DNA from 2 places in the Anoxynatronum sibiricum genome. Region 1 is predicted to be linked to the other one. Evidence: riboswitches for the same ligand, from Rfam matches in the RefSeq annotation. Region 1 holds a riboswitch; the other holds the start of a gene.
What was found. A riboswitch is a leader RNA that binds a small molecule or an ion and turns the genes downstream of it on or off. The one in region 1 is predicted to bind cyclic di-GMP.
Positions count from the first base shown of each region.

Region 2: linked by a shared signal. The riboswitch ahead of AAIG11_RS10195 (response regulator) and the one ahead of AAIG11_RS13295 (stalk domain-containing protein) in region 1 are both predicted to bind cyclic di-GMP.

Region 1 covers NZ_JBCITM010000016.1:287-8,649, forward strand. The annotation lists gene AAIG11_RS13280 (DUF6997 domain-containing protein) at 1-580, opposite strand, end outside; gene AAIG11_RS13285 (HNH endonuclease domain-containing protein) at 666-1,781, opposite strand; gene AAIG11_RS13290 (hypothetical protein) at 1,753-1,977, opposite strand; cyclic di-GMP riboswitch class I at 2,282-2,370, shown strand; gene AAIG11_RS13295 (stalk domain-containing protein) at 2,524-4,059, shown strand; gene AAIG11_RS13300 (DUF4412 domain-containing protein) at 4,178-4,978, opposite strand; gene AAIG11_RS18185 (CZB domain-containing protein) at 5,131-5,676, opposite strand; partial or broken gene AAIG11_RS18190 (methyl-accepting chemotaxis protein) at 5,659-6,516, opposite strand; gene AAIG11_RS13310 (cyclase family protein) at 6,825-7,466, opposite strand; gene AAIG11_RS13315 (APC family permease) at 7,520-8,363, opposite strand, start outside.
Region 2 covers NZ_JBCITM010000009.1:84,259-92,621, forward strand. The annotation lists gene mreB (rod shape-determining protein) at 1-56, opposite strand, end outside; gene AAIG11_RS10190 (NusG domain II-containing protein) at 219-656, opposite strand; gene AAIG11_RS10195 (response regulator) at 767-3,763, opposite strand; cyclic di-GMP riboswitch class II at 3,949-4,034, opposite strand; gene atpC (ATP synthase F1 subunit epsilon) at 4,283-4,693, opposite strand; gene atpD (F0F1 ATP synthase subunit beta) at 4,702-6,099, opposite strand; gene atpG (ATP synthase F1 subunit gamma) at 6,136-7,056, opposite strand; gene atpA (F0F1 ATP synthase subunit alpha) at 7,075-8,363, opposite strand, start outside.

The DNA of each region.
Region 1 (8,363 bases):
AGAGTGTATCTCTTCCCTTTCTTTTTTCTACAAACAGAGCGTCAATCTCAACCTGCCCATTGCGGTGTTCAAATACTTGTTTGATTAACGAGTGGACTTTAAATTTAAAAGAAAACGTCGATTTTCCAGTAGTTGGAGCCCCAGGAACCATCTTCACATCAAAGCTTAATGCTTCGCTCAACAAACCACTGGTAAGCGCTAAATTGACCAGTGATGTTTCTGATAAAACAGGCATAATTTTGTAACCTTTCAATGAGTTGAGATTTTTTTTAGGATGAAAGATGTCGGGTTGACTCATCCTAAAAACTTCATCGTTTACGAGAAAAAAATCTTTCAAGCGATCTTTTACCTTCGCTAAGATAAACTGTGTACCCGTACCATGATTAGATGCTCCCAATCGGAGAACCATTGTATCATTGTCTCTTAATTGCTTAGGCAGTTTCTCATAGCAGTCGATTGAAATTGAGGGCGCAGTCGGTTTTCTTCCCAGCTTATTTCGCAACAAGTAATCTTGGAATGATTCTGGCCCATAAGTTCCAACATTGCAATCAGTTAAGTGAATTAGCGCATGTGACCACATATTTTGTTGCACTCCTCAATTATTTCATTGATTCAAGACAATGGATTTGCTTTAATTTATATCCAGTGTTTCAGAGTTTAAATCATTAATCATCAATATACTCCCATTCTAAGAAACCTTGGTTAGTGGCAATTTGAACTTGCGGTTCAATCGTCCGCTTAAGAGCAGCAATAAAATCTTTCTTCTCAAAATTACTTCTTCTTGTTAACATTTCAACCATTTTTTGATCAACAGTGTAGTAATCCTCCAAATATTTATGCATCCCAGTATTAATCATGCAGTTAACTGCCTTATACTGAACAATGCAGAAATCATCCAAATACTTATTCAGATTTGGGACATGATTACTTTTCATACTGTTAATTCGCTTGAATGTTGGAATCAAATTCCAAACCAGGTCATGTTGCACAAAGCTCCAGGGTACAAAATGATCAATACTAATTTCGCCAAGTTCTAGAGTGTGTTGTGAAGTCATTGGTCTCTTGGTATAGATATCCATTAGTTCAACATTCTCTTGAACAAGCCCCCAAAATCGTTTAGCTTTTGATAGATCACGCTTCATTGGTGGAAAGATCTTTAAAGGTATCGCTGGCACATTCGGATTTCTTCGTTGCAAATAGTTTATGAGAACGTGATCAGACCAGCCGCTAATTACTTGGCGGTTTTTCTGAATAAACGTTGCCCATCGATCATTAATATACAGACTTGTACCCTTACTACTAATTCTGTATAGTGCGTCTTGGTCTCCTTGACTAAGTTCTTGGATTTTTCTGTTTTTATCATGATCAGACAACCCACGAAGTTGTTCGGCATAAAATGGAGTTAAAAGTCTGAAAGTAACATATCTTGCTAAACGGTTAATTTTCGATCTAAAGTCTGCTGCTCCAAAAGATTTGATCGTATCAGCTAAATCATCTTTATTTCTGATAGCTGCCCCGGGATCCCTCTTTAAAACTTCACCAATGATCTCCTCTATTTTATCTAATTTCCCCAATGATAACTTATACTGTGTTACTGGATACCATGCTTCACTGATCATCTTGATCACATTATCTTCGATGTTAACTACTGTTTTTCCTTCTATCGCAGAATCAATTATCCCTCTGAGCCAAAATATTTTGTAGCTATTTGTCATACTCTTATCTGCAAGCATCTGCACCAGTTTAATGGCTTCAAAGGATTGCAGTGGAAGTATTTCCATTGTTTCGCCCTCCTAATAAAGTGTCAGTCAATAAATCAACCCAAATCAACCGACTATTTCCGTAGATGTCGGTGAAGGGATACTGGATGTAAATGTGCTGGGATTTTTCGGGACCAAAGGTGTCACAGAAGAGCTCCATGAAAAGGTCTTCTGCCAGGCTGTTCAGCGTTCCCGTAGAGGTGGCGGCTGGTGTCATCCGGTGGTCACTCCCGTCATTGGCGTTCAGGTGATCTTCTCTCTGCTCTGATGCTCGTGATTAATTCATTTCTTCCATTATATAATAGCTATTCGACCTGTGAAGGCATTTTTCTCTCTTTTTTTGTTTTTTCTGAACTTTTTTCATCAATTGACTTGCCGATGCGGTTTAAAGCAGCAGATTTGGGTAAAATTATCACATATCGAGAATGATTATCACACTCAAATACATATGCATGATTGCACCCTGTGACGCTTTCTCCCGCTCAATGTGAACGTCGGTATTTTGTAAGGATGAGTGAGCCAGTACCTTTGGGCAAACCAATCGAAAGATTGGGACGCAAAGTTTGGAGTCTGCCGTATCATCAGATGCAATGATTGTCCAGCTGCCCCGAGAGGAATGCTGGGCTTTTTTGCGTTTGACGGCTTTTTCTGCAGCGGGAGACAAAAAGGAATCAGAACTAATTGGTTTGAAATGGGAAAGGGGCGTGTTTGTGGCAATAACAAGCTGAGAGGCAACTGTGGATTTGAGTAAGGAGGAGAACTATTGAAAAGACGTATGATCGGATTCATCACGATTTTGCTGCTGGTGCTTATGTCAGTGAGCGGCAGTGTCACCGCCAATGATCTGCAGCTGGCACCGCTGTCTTATGTCAATCTAACTTCACCAACAGGCGGCGAGAGCTTTCAGGTAGGGGGTAACCACACCATTACCTGGCAAAAATCTGCTGCCGGGGGAAACACGCAAATCTATTTTTCTGCCAATGGCGGCGCCAACTGGACTTACATCACCTCGGTTTTAGGAACCAGCTACAACTGGACAGTGCCCGACCAGGTGACAAACCAGGGAAGAATTCGGGTGCGATGGTCGCCCAACAATGATACCTGGTACACCAGTAACAGCGCCAACTTTACTATATTCAAGGCGTTGGATCCCCAGGATTTAAACCTGATTTTGGTGCCACCGGCTCCCACTGATTTGTCGGCAAGCGCTGTTTCAGCTTCTTCCATCAGTCTCACCTGGAAAGACAATGCAGGCAATGAGACTGGCTACAAAGTGGAACGAAGAGTGACCAATCAGGCTGGCGGTTTTAATGAAATTGCTGTGCTGGATGCCAACACCACTCAGTTTGCAGATACCGGCCTGAGCGCCATGACCAACTACACGTACCGGGTCAGGGCGTATAATGGCATGGGGAACTCTGGCTATTCCAATGAAGCAGCTGCTACTACCCAGGCCTTGGGGCTGGCACCACCGCCGGCCAACGCGCCTGCTGCTCCCACTGATTTGATGGCAACGGCCATTGATGGTCCGGCTTTTTCACTGAGCTGGACAGATAATGCCGGCAATGAACAGGCCTTTCACATTGAAAGGCAGGCCAATGGCGGTGCCTTTAGTGAAATTGGTGAAGTGGGCGCCAACGTCACCGTTTTTGTGGACGAAAATGTCGCCGTAGACACGCTGTACCTTTACCGGGTAAGGGCGCGAAATGCCAATGGTTTTTCTGCTTACAGCAATGAAACCGGCGGTATCATTGAGCAGGATGCTGATCTTGAAGAGGAAGAACTGGAAGGACTGGAGGTTCCCGAGGTCTTAGAGGAGCCGGAAGTGCCTGTTGAACCGGAAACGCCGCCAGAATCGCCTGCCCTGCCGCCTTCAACACCTTCGACACCATCGGGTGACGGCGTTGTGATTCGATTCTTCATAAACCAGTCTGATTACTTTGTCAACGATTCGCTGAGAACCATGGATACGTCCCCCATTATCAGCGGCGGCAGAACACTATTACCCATTCGTTATGTGGCAGAGGCCCTGGGTGCCACGGTGGGCTGGGATGCCGGCGATCAGCGGGTGACCATTGAGTTCGGTGAAACCACCATTGATCTGTGGATTAACCGGAACAGTGCCCGGGTAAACGGTGTGATGCAACAGATTGATGCCAACAATGCCCAGGTGACGCCGGTGATTATTCCTCCCGGCAGAACCATGCTGCCGCTTCGCTTTGTTGCTGAGAATCTTGGCAGCAGTGTTGACTGGGAGCCTGTGGGTCAGGAGGTTATCATCGTTTACCCTGCACCTTAGCGCCTTTTTCGGTAAACTGTTTCAGTTAGAACTGTGACTGAATAAATAAGAGCTGTGCCCAGTGACAATGTCATCAGGCGCAGCTCTTTGATTGCAACGATTGAATTGACCGGCTTGTTCAGGAACCGGGTATGGCAGGCAGCCCCTGGAACATTTCGCTGAAGTCCATGATTTCATAATCGGAGGGAACGACGAAAAGATCGTTGGAGATGCCACCGGTTTGGAAGTTGGTGACCTCCATCAAAAACTGGTCTTCAGGATTGTTCCCCTGACCTTCCATCTTCATGGGGAATCCGTAATCGGTATGCAGCCACATTTTCATCTGAACGCCACTCTCACTGTCGGTGGTTTGCACCACATGGCATTGGATGCCGTTGACCATTTCTGTTCCCAGGTATTCCATGGTTTCGGTGTCTACGTCTTCTGTCAGGTCCTCTGCCGTGATGGGCTCCATGGTGCCATCCATTCCCATGTCAACGGGCATTTTCATGGCAGTTTTCTCCTGGGGATCAAGGGTGTAAACTGCTTCAGTGTCGTAGATCATGATGAAGTTAACGCCCATGGCTTCACTTTCACTGCGCATCCGCTCGCCTTTCAGCCAGATGCGGGTTTTCATGGTATCCATGGTGGGGCCGCTGATGTTCATTTCGTAGGAGACTTCGCTCATTTCCCTGCCGCCGCTGAAGAGGGCAGCAATTTGGCTTTCGTTCATGGTTTCGCCGGAGGAGACGGGGGTCTCTGGATCGGTTTCAGGCTCTTGGGAGGGTTCTGTTTCTGAGACCTGGGCAGGGGGTGCCTCTGCTTCGCCGGTTTCGGCCGGTGCAGAACCGCCGCCGCAGGCTGTCAGCAATAGCATCATTGCAAGTAGAAAGGTGGCCATCCATAGGGGGTGCCGGTGGTTGATGTGCTTTCTTTTCATCATCCTCATCTTCTTTCTTTTGTATTTGCTGCTTATTGTGCCTATTCCCGTTTCAGCCCCGGTTAAATCAGGGGATTTGGACCCGAATCTGCAGACAGCAAAAAAGCCCCGGAGGGCTTTTGATGGTTCGTGTGGATTAATTGTTTTAGCTGTTATTTTTTATGAAAAGCACCGCGCATTTCATCAAGGCAACGGAAGACTTCCTTGGAGTATTCATCCATTTTGAACAGGCAGCTCTCTGCTTCTTTGGTGTCGCCCGCCTTGTAAGCATCGGAGGCTTTTTTAGCCACCTGGTGAAGATGCATGTGGGGTGATTCCATGCCCTTAAAGGCAGGATGCTTTTTCAGCGTCTCATCACCCACGCTGTAATACCATTTACCCAAGCGACAGTCATGGTAATTGCCGATCATTTTTTCGTCTACCTGTTCGTAACCCAAGAGCATGTTGTATACCCGCCAGCGCCACAGCAGGTGGTCTGTTTTATAGATTTCGATGAGTTCGGTGTCGGTGAGGCAGCTGCTGTGATGCAGCAGAGCAAGGCGCAAGGCGTCCATTTTTTTGCTGGCATTGAAAATGGCTCGTCCGGTGTGATCACAGGTGCCTGCCAGAAAATCGGATGCCTGAGAAATCTGGGACATATTTTCATTAAGGGTTTCTGTGACGGCAGACTGCTCTTGCATGTTGGCTGCCACCTGCATGGTATGATCGTTCACCAAAGTGACTGAATCGCTGATGTCACTGATGGATCTAACGGCTTCTTCAACGATCTGCTTGCCGCTGTCCAGCTTGGAGGCAGTGAGGGTCATGCTTTTGGAGGTGTCATCGATGTGATGTTGTAGCTCGGAAATGCTCATTTGAACTTTTCCCACTGAGTCTTTGGTGTGCTCGGCCAGTTTGCGCACTTCATCGGCCACCACAGCAAAGCCCCGCCCCTGTTCTCCCGCCCGGGCGGCTTCGATGGCGGCATTCAGCGCCAGCAGGTTGGTTTGCTCGGCAATGCCCTTCACAATATCTATGATTTGATCAATATCCTGTGTTTTCAGTTTTACCTGCTGTATTTCGCCATCAATGCGTTTCACCTCTTCAAAAGACTGGGTGACAAATTCCATGGACTGGTTCATTTGAGCAACACTCTCCTGAACCTTGGCATTGGTGGCACTGGTCTGGTCGGAAACTTCGCTTGATATGTTGGCGACTTCTTCAATGGAGGCGCCCAGCTCTTCGCTGTTGGCCAACATGGTATGGAGGGAATCGGTTTGCTGGGTGACGCTCTGAATCATTTCCCGCACTGAATCCATGCGGGTAACTTCCTGCACCAGGTTGTTCACCTGCAATACCGCTGCCTGACGCTCTTTTGAAATGGTATCCATAAACGTGTTCCAGAGATCTGCCAATTCTTTTGAACCACAGTCTTCCGGATTAATTTTGACGCACTGCCCACTTGTGGCAGCCTTCAAGGCCTCTTCCATTGCTTTTGTGGATGATGCTTTTGGCGATACGCCTGTTGTTGCTGCAGATTTCTTCTCTTTAAAAAACATATTCGGCACCTCCCTTTGAACTATTAAAGCCTTATGCGACCAGTATGATCTGATCTATCATGTCATTTTTTGGAACCTTATTATTGAAGCGTTAGTTTATCCTAACTATTTATTGACTCTATTTTAACTTGATTTATTCTCATTGGCAAGCATTATTTTGGTAGGCCTAACTCTTAATTGCCATTTGATGACAGAGCAAAACCGCCTCGGGCGGGTTTTCAGTGGATAGGTGATAAAGAATAGTGGATAGAAAAGCAAAGCCATAAAAAAAACCCCCAGAAAGGGAGCCATGGGAGCGATCAAGGGAATCAGGGTTGCAGGAACACAGCTCGCAGGGGCGACCCGTCGGCACCTTTCAGCTTGAGCGGCAGGAATGCGTACAGGCCGCGGGTTGCCTTTACCTGATCCAACCCACAAAGGTTTTCAACAATCAGGCAGTCGTTTTTCATGAAAACTTCATGGGCAGGATATATTTCTTTCAACGTGGGATCCACATTCAGGGCGTCGATGGCAATTAGTGAAATCTGTTTCTCCACTATTCCTTGTGCCGCCTCCGGTGTGAGGTAGGGGTGCTGCTGGTAGTGATCGTGATGATGAAAATATTGGTCCCACCCGGTGTGGATGATGAGAAAATCGCCGGGATGTAGCTGTTCAAGGGCCGGTGACATCATGGCTGTGGTGATGGGTGTTTCTGGCTTTAAGCCAGTTAAACTCACTTTGACACCCATGCCTACAAAGCGGTGAATGGGAATGGTGTCAATAGGGTCACCCAAAGGGTCGATGTGATAGGGAGCATCGATGTGGGTGCCGGTGTGGCTTCCCATCAGGAGCCGGTTGACATGAAAGCTGTCTTTTTCGTGGGTGAAGGCGCTTTCTATGGATGGTTCCGGGTCTCCGGGAAAAATGGGCATGCCCTTTTCAATGAGATGGGACAAATCGATGACCTTCATGGCGTTGACTCCTTTGCTGGTTGAAGTGATGTTCACTGTGATAATCGCTGTGTTTATCCCGAAACAGCCTCTCTCTCAGCAGCCTGGAGAACGGCTCCTTCTTGGTTTAGGGAAGCTCGGGCGTATTTTTCACCAAAAATAAGGTACTCCCGGTCTTGATCTGAAACATCCGGGTAGCTTCTCTTGGCCCAAAGAGCCAGCACAAATCCGATGAGTGCCCAACCGAATATCATCATCCATTCATGGGGCCAGGCCAGGGAGCCAGGACCGATGGGTAGGTACAGGGTGATAAAGAGGCCAGAGGTGATCACAGCGAGAATCCCCATGAGTTTTCCTTTCTTGATCAAGAAGGGGCGTTCAAGATTGGGTTCTTTTTTTCGAATCATCATAAAGGAGATGGATACCATAAAGTAGGCCACCACCGTTCCAAAGGCACTGGCATTCACAAACCAGACGAGGGCGTTGCGCCCCAGAAAAGGCGCCAGGCAGCAGATGCCGCCGGATAACAGGATGGCTGCAGTGGGAGTTTTGTAGATGGGATGCAGGCTGCCGAAGATCTGAGGCAGCATTTTGGCCCGCCCCATGGCGAAGAGAACCCGGGTGCCGCCAACGATAAAACCGTTCCAGCTGGAGAGAATACCGCACATGGCTCCCAAAATCAGCATTTTTCCAAAGAGGGGGGAGCCGTAGGCATAGGTCATGGCATCAGCCACTGGAACGGAAGCCGCTTCACGCACTGCCTGCGGTGCTGCCATGCTGATGCCCACAATCATGATGATGTACCACCCCGCTGCCATCACAATGGAGATGACCAAAATGCCGGCTATCTGATTCAGTGGAATTTTCATTTCTTCTGCTGACTGGGGAATCACATCAAACCCGACAAACATGGCCGGG
Region 2 (8,363 bases), on a different contig from region 1:
ACCAGCACACTGGCCGTTCCCAGATCAATGCCAATATCCGGAGATAATCCTAACATGGTATTCCCACCTTCTGTTTTCTGATTTCTGTTCCTTCTGTTTCCTTGGTTGTTCCACGCCACGTGATTGCTGGCGGTTCCGGCACCATCAAAGACGATGCTGATTAGCCATCTTTCAGTATAGCAGAAGAAAGCTCCGGGGACAATTCCCAATTCAGCTTTTTAGTAAACAAGGGTGTCAATTTCAGGTGTATCTTCGGGAATTTCATCGAACTCGATGGTGATATAAAGGCGAATGGGCAGTGAGATGATCATTTGGTACGGCTCCCGGATCCATCCCATGTCTGCATGAATGGACAGGGGTGATATTTCCTGGGGCAGCCGCTGCAGGCGCACCGCGCCATCCAACACTTCCAGGGTGGCGGTAAAGTCACGGCCGCTCACTTCGATGGGAAAGTCGATGATTTCCAGTGCGTCTGTTTCTGGCATGGGGATGCGGTGAATCACCTGCCCATCCATGGTCACCACAATGGTTTTTCCATTGCCCGACGCCTCTCCCAGCATCAGGGGCACGGCAAAAAGAGCCCCGAGACTCACCAGGGCCACCAGCACAATCAGTATGATATCTCCCGGCTTCACGGGATGAAAACGCTTCAGCATCATGTGATTCCTTTCCGGCCCTTTTTCCTTCGGGGAAACGGGCTGCCACTTAGGCTACCTTCTGATTATATCGAACCCCCCCGTGAAAGACAAGCGAAAAGGGTTTAGCATCATTCTTTGGGTTGACTTATCCAATTTTTCTGATTGTACATTCTCAATGTTTCTTTTAGTTCATCAAAATGAAAAGGTTTGGCCAGAAATCCATCCATGCCCGCTTCCAGGCATTTCTCCCGGTCTCCAGGCAATACTTTTGCGGTGACAGCAATGATGGGTGTGGCTCTACCCTGCGCTCTCTCGATCTGCCGGATCCATCTGGTGGCTTCATAGCCATCCATCACAGGCATCTGACAATCCATCATAATCATTTGGTACTCAGTCTCTTTCACCATATCCAAGGCCGCCTGCCCATCTATGGCCGTGTCCACTTTGCATCCCATCTTTTCCAAACTCATTTTTGTCACCAGCCTGCTGGAGAAGTCGTCATCCACTACCAGTATTTTGAACGTTGGGGGAGTGGCCTTTTTAGCTTCACAACAATCCTGTTCCATTGGATACACATCTTCTCTTGATTCTCGGGGCAAACCAAGGCAGCAAATCAAGGTAAACGTACTTCCCTTTCCTGGAGTGCTGACAACCGCCAAGCTTCCCCCCAGCATAGCAGTCTGTTCCTTAGCCACAGCCAAACCCAACCCCAAACCCCCATAGACCCGGGTGTGAGATTCATCTACTTGGCTGAACTGTTGAAAGATGTAGTCCATCTTTTCCGATGGAATACCGATACCTGTGTCTTTGACATCAAATCTGACATTGATGCGTTCATAGGGCATCGCATCTTCTGCCGGTCTGACGGATATCTCAACAAGACCGACATCTGTAAATTTAACCGCATTTCCCACTAAATTTCCCAAAATTTGTTTCAGTTTGAAACGGTCACCCACCAATTGTACCGGCAGCTCCTTGGCTACAGTTGCCTTTAAATGCAGCTTCTTGTGTGCAGCAGCCGCTTGGTGAAGGCCAATGACTTCATCGATGAATACTTCCAAGTGGAAGGTTTCTTCTATGATCTTCTGTGTTTTCTTTTCCAAGCTTGTATAATTCAAGATATCCCCCACCACTCGGGCTAATGACCGGGATCCTTCCATGGCAATATGAACAAACTCTTGCTGTTCTTTATTAAGATCAGTGGATCTCAGCAACTGAATCATTCCCATAAGCCCATTAAGAGGTGTTCTTAATTCATGGCTCATATTGGCCAAAAACTGGGTTTTGGCTTTATTGGCAGCTTCTGCTTCTTCCTTTGCCCGGGTTAACTCCAAGGTCGCTTTTCTTTTTTCTGTCACGTCATCTATGATCACAGCAAACCTGTTGGTTTGGGGAGAGTAAGCTTTCACCTGAAAGTATTTATCCAGTTCAACTGAATATGCTTCAAACTCTCGGGATATGCCAGTAAGCGCAACTTCACCGTATTTTTGAATCCAGTAGGCTTCTGTGTCTGGCAGCACTTCCAGCACGGTGCGCCCAATCAGGTTTTCTTGGCGCAGGCCAGTGATCTGCTGATAACTGTCGTTGACACTTAAGAAACGATAATCCACCGGTGTTCCCTGTTCATCGCATATGATTTCATGGAGGGCCAGTCCCAGCTGCATCTGTGAAATCAGCAGGCTGGATTCCCGTTCTTTTTCCACCAGCTGCTGACCGAGAGCCTTATGGGCTAAAGCTTCTCCAATCATTGCAGCCACTACCTCCAACAGCTCCACCATCTCCCGGGAAAGCGATCCGGAACGGGTGTCTGCCAGGTATAACAGTCCCACGATGTCTTCTTTTTCCCGCAAAGGAATCAGCGCCAGGGATGCATACTGTCGATTAAGGCAACTGTTTCGCAACTTGAAAGCCAGGTGTTCAGAGGACTCTTCGTTGAACACAACACCCAGCTCATTGGTCCAAAGGCTCCCCATGGGTGTCGTGTTGGGATGATCTGCCGGCATATTCCCGGACAACACCTGACCACACATACAGGATAAGAAGGGGTGGCCATGTTCATCCCGGAGCACCGCCCCATCCCCATCATGGATCAAGAGGGTATTAAACACATCTTCTTCCAACTTATGCCTGCCGGTTCGAACCATAAAGGGGTAGTCCTCCCCCTTTTTCAAACGAATACCCACTACTTCAAAGCCAGCATATTTCTGGATGGTTTCCGATACATGATGCAGGGTGGTGTCCAGATCCATTTTTTGATTAAAAACTTGGAGTACTTTCCACCCCAGTTCCCTGTAAAGATGAGCCAGGTACTGGCTGGTGATGTCTGTCATGGTGCCCAGGGTTATGTGAGTGGCGTTTCCCTGGCTGTTTCGAAGGGTTTTCCCCCGGGACAGCATCCACACCCAAGTGCCATCTTTTTTTCGGATGCGAAACCTGTTTTCATAGATACCAGGGGAGCCGTCAGCAATGTATTGATTAAATCCTTCCATTTCTCCTTCCCGGTCTTCCGGGTGAATAATTCCGCTGAAAAAAGAAGGGCTGGTGAAACCTTCTCCGTCAGTGTAATCCGCCGGATCGTATCCCAGATAGGTGAAATAGGTGTCGCTGAGGCGTTCCATTTTCTTTCTGTCATCATATTCCCACACACCTGTGTTGGTGGCATCCAGAATTGATTCGTAACGGGACTCCATATGCTTAACCGCATTCTCACGGTTTAAGAAATCCGTCACATCCCGAAAGTACTCCACCACACCGGTAATATGTCCCCCTTTGTCACGCAGTGGAGAAGCAACGACTTGCAATGTTCTATTGTGGTTGTCCTGATCATGGAACAACTCTGTTTTTTTAACCAGTGTGCCGGTTTTGATGGCTTCCAGTGCATGGCAATGATTGCAGGGCTCCTGCCGGCCATAGTGCACCTGGTAGCAGGGTCGCCCGATTTCCTCCCGATTTTTGCTCCACCGACGGGTAGTCTCATTCTGCAGTTGAATGATCAAGTCCAGATCCATCACCCGAATACCGTCCTGGATGGCATCTATCACGGATTGCAACTGCTGTTGGTCTTTTTGATAAGCCCTTCTTGTGATCTGCTTTAATTTTTGTTTGTTTATCTTAAACTTCTTCATAGCGTGCCTCCTGCTTGCTTATCTCCAGCTTGTATATTTCCGTAGCTACTGCCTTTTACTGCCGAAACCAGAAAGTGAAGTGCCTTACACCAAAGATCCTGGCTATGAAGTCTTCGACATTTTGATCATTTCGTCTGCAAAATATCATCACCATGACGCACAGTAATTAAATAAAAACGACCACTAAAAAAAGTGGCCGGTTACGCTACTCACTCCTCCAGGCTCATAAGCGTCCAAATTTAAGCCGGGATTCTTCGTGTCCAATAATAAAAGTATCTGCTTTTGTTGTAAACCGACTTTTTTGATTGATTAACATTTCTCAAATCATTGATATCTTGCTATTATTATACCACTTCATCATTAAAACAAATACTTTAAAATAGTCGATTTTGCTGCAAAATAATAGTGAACCTATGACGTTGTGTGACTATTGACCCCAAAGAAAAAGACCACCGCCGGAAAGCGATGGTCTTAGCTTGCATAATGGGTCTTATCACCTGATGAGTCTTATCACTGGTTCTACTTTTGATGATGTTCGTACTGTTGGATTCTGTTAAGTGCTTTGGTGAGGGCAGCCTTGGCCCGGTCGATGTCCACCTGGTCCGACTTAGCCTTCAACCGTTCCTCTGCCCGTTCCCGGGCTTTTCGGGCGCGCTGGATATCGATTTCTTCAATCCACTCCACCGCTTCTGTGATCACCAGTGCGTGGTCGCCACGAATTTTCAGCACGCCGTCGGCACAGGAGGCTTCTCTCACTTTGCCTTCCTGAACAATTTTGATGCGTCCCACTGCCACCGGCGCCACCATGGGAATGTGCTCATTCATCAGCCCCACGTCACCGGAAGCGGTGCGCACCACTGCCATGTCTACTTCTTCGTCCAGAAACACTCTGTCTGGCGAGACAATTTCAAGATGCAGTTTCGCTGCCACAGGGTCACCTACTTTCCAGCTTTCGCTTTTTCCCGGGCTTCTTCAATGGTGCCCACAAAGAGGAAGGCAGATTCGGGCAGATCATCATGTTGCCCGTCCAGGATTTCCCTGAAGCCCCGAATGGTGTCTTTCAGCGGCACATACTTTCCTTCCATGCCGGTGAACTGCTCTGCCACGTGGAAGGGTTGTGACAGGAATCGCTGCACCTTTCGGGCGCGGGCCACAATAAGCTTATCTTCCTCAGACAACTCGTCCATACCCAGAATGGCAATGATGTCCTGGAGTTCTTTGTAACGCTGCAGCACCGATTCCACGCCGCGGGCCACATCGTAGTGCTCCTGGCCCACAATCACCGGGTCAAGAATCCGGGAGGTGGAATCAAGAGGATCCACTGCTGGGTAAATGCCCAGCTCGGAGATCTGTCGGGAAAGAACAGTGGTGGCATCCAGATGGGCAAAAGTGGTGGCCGGTGCCGGGTCTGTCAGGTCATCCGCCGGTACGTAGACTGCCTGTACCGAGGTGATGGAGCCCTTCTTGGTGGAAGTGATCCGCTCCTGAAGCACGCCCATTTCTGTGGCCAGGGTGGGTTGGTAGCCCACGGCACTGGGCACACGGCCCAACAGTGCCGATACCTCCGAACCTGCCTGGGTGAAACGGAAGATGTTATCGATGAAAAGGAGGACATCCTGCCCCTCTTCATCCCTGAAATACTCGGCCATGGTGAGACCGGTGAGCCCCACCCGCATGCGGGCCCCCGGCGGTTCGTTCATCTGACCATACACCAGGGTGGTTTTGTCGATAACACCAGATTCAATCATTTCGTAGTAGAGGTCGTTGCCTTCACGGGTTCGCTCCCCCACACCGGCAAACACGGATAGTCCGCCGTGTTCTTTGGCAATGTTGTTGATGAGCTCCATGATAATAACGGTTTTGCCAACGCCGGCGCCACCGAAGAGACCAATTTTACCACCCTTGGAGTAGGGGGCGATGAGATCAACTACTTTGATCCCTGTTTCCAGAATTTCTGTGGCGGTTTCCTGATCTTCAAAGGCAGGTGATGGCCGGTGAATGGGAAAATGATGCTCTGATTCAACCGCTCCCTTTTCATCCACAGGTTCTCCCAGCACGTTCATGATGCGGCCCAAAGTGGCTCTTCCCACTGGCACAGTGATGGGGCCGCCGGTGTCAGTGCCGTCCATTCCCCTCACCAGTCCTTCGGTGGAACTCATGGCCACGCACCGAACCGTGTCGTCGCCCAGATGCTGGGCCACTTCGGCAATGATTTTTTCATCATCTTTATAAATTTCAATGGCGCTGAGCAGTTCCGGCAGCTGTTCGTTTTCAAACTTTATATCCAATACAGGGCCAATGATCTGCACCAGTTTTCCGATGTTTCCTTTCGGCATTGCTTCCCCTCCTTTTGCTTGTCCGTACGGCGACGCCTATTTCAGCGCCTCCGCACCGCCGACAATTTCGGCAATTTCCTGTGTGATCGCAGCCTGACGGGCCCGGTTATACTGGAGCTGCAGCTTGTCGATCATGTCTTCCGCATTGCTGGTGGCACTTTCCATGGCCACCCGGCGGGCTGCCTGTTCACTGACGGCTGATTCCATCAATCCACCGTAAATCATACTGTCCAGATAGCTGGGGACCACCCGTCCCAGCACTTCTGCATCTGAAGGCTCATAGATGGCGAGTTCCCAGTCATCTTTAGCTGCTGCTTCACGGCGCATCTGTTCTTCTTCCATCAGACTTTTATCGGTATGGAAGCAGGTTTCCAGCGCTTCCTCATCCAGGGGCATCAGCTTCAGTACTTTGGGTTTGTAACTGATGGTGCTTTCAAAGTGGGTGTACACCAGGTAGATTTCGTCCACTTCTTCTGCCTGGTATTTTTCCAGACAGAACCGTCGAATTTCTTGGGCGTCAATGAAATCAGGCACTTCTGCCAGACCCAGGTAAGACCGGGGAACTTCCACTTCACGCCTTGAAAAATAATCCCAGGACTTCTGCCCCACCGCCACTACACAAGTGGCTTTTTTTTCCTGCATATGTTCCCAGGCTTGTTTCACAACATTTGTGTTGTAACCGCCGCAAAGACCGCGGTTGCCCGCAATGACAATGTAACCGGTTTTATTGATGGTTTCCCGGGGGGTTACCAGAGGATGTTCTGTCCCCTGAAGCTCTCCCAGAAATCCCAGCACTGCCTGCTTCCATGCCCGGGTAAAAGGCCGGGATTCTTCCAGTCTTCCCCGGGTTTTTCGCAGTTTTGCCGAGGCCACCATTTCCATGGCCTTGGTGATTTGTCTGGTACTCTTGACACTTTTGATGCGGCGTTTGATGTCCCGCATTCCTAATCCGGCCAATGGGTCACCTCCTGTTCCTTATTCCTTTTCTTTCAGGAACTCAACCTTGTATTCCTCAATGGCTTTTTTCAGGGTTTCTTCCGTGGCTTCATCCATGGCACCCTGTTCGCGAATGGTTTTGCCAACTTCCGGGAAATGGCTGCGCATATAGACCATGAGACCGGCTTCGAAATCACGGATGTCTGTGACTTCCACGTCTGCCAGATACTTGTTGGTGACCGCATAAATCATCATGACCTGTTCTTCCACCGGTACCGGCTGGTACTGGGGCTGTTTCAGGATTTCGAGGATGCGTTCCCCCTGGGCCAGTCGTTCCTGGGTTTCTTTATCCAGCTCAGAGCCGAATTGGGCAAAGGCTGCCAGTTCCCGGTACTGGGCCAGTTCGAGGCGCAGTTTTCCTGCCACTTTTTTCATCGCTTTGATTTGGGCGTTTCCACCCACACGGGATACAGAAATTCCCGGGTTCACCGCAGGACGCACCCCAGAGTAGAACAGCTCTGACTCCAGGAAAATCTGACCGTCGGTGATGGAAATCACGTTGGTGGGAATATAGGCCGAAACATCTCCTGCCTGAGTTTCAATGATGGGCAGTGCTGTCAGTGATCCAGCACCCCGCTCATCACTGAGTTTGGCAGCACGTTCCAGCAGGCGGCTATGTAAGTAAAATACATCGCCCGGATACGCTTCACGGCCCGGCGGACGGCGAAGCAGCAGTGACATGGCCCGGTAGGCCACCGCATGTTTTGACAGATCATCGTAGATCAACAGCACGTGCTTGCCCTGCTCCATGAACTCTTCACCCATGGCACAACCGGCATAGGGAGCTATAAACTGGAGCGGTGCCAGCTCACTGGCAGTGGCTGCCACAATAATGGTGTAATCCATGGCACCGTGGCGATTGAGAACATCCTGAATTTGGGCCACTGTGGAGTTCTTTTGGCCAATGGCCACATAGATGCAGATGACATCGGTGTCTTTCTGATTGATGATGGTGTCAATGGCGATGGCAGTTTTCCCCGTTTGCCGGTCACCAATGATCAGCTCCCGCTGGCCGCGGCCAATGGGAATCATGGAGTCGATGGCTTTGATACCAGTTTGCAGCGGTTCATGAACAGATTTTCGGGCAATGATGCCCGGGGCTACCCGTTCCACCACCCGGAAGTTGTCCGTTTGAATGGGACCCTTGCCGTCTATGGGCTGTCCCAGGGCGTTGACCACCCTGCCCAAAAGGGCTTCACCTGCGGGGACCTCAACGATTTTCCCCGTCCGTTTCACCATGTCGCCTTCTTTAATGTGTTCATCGGAAC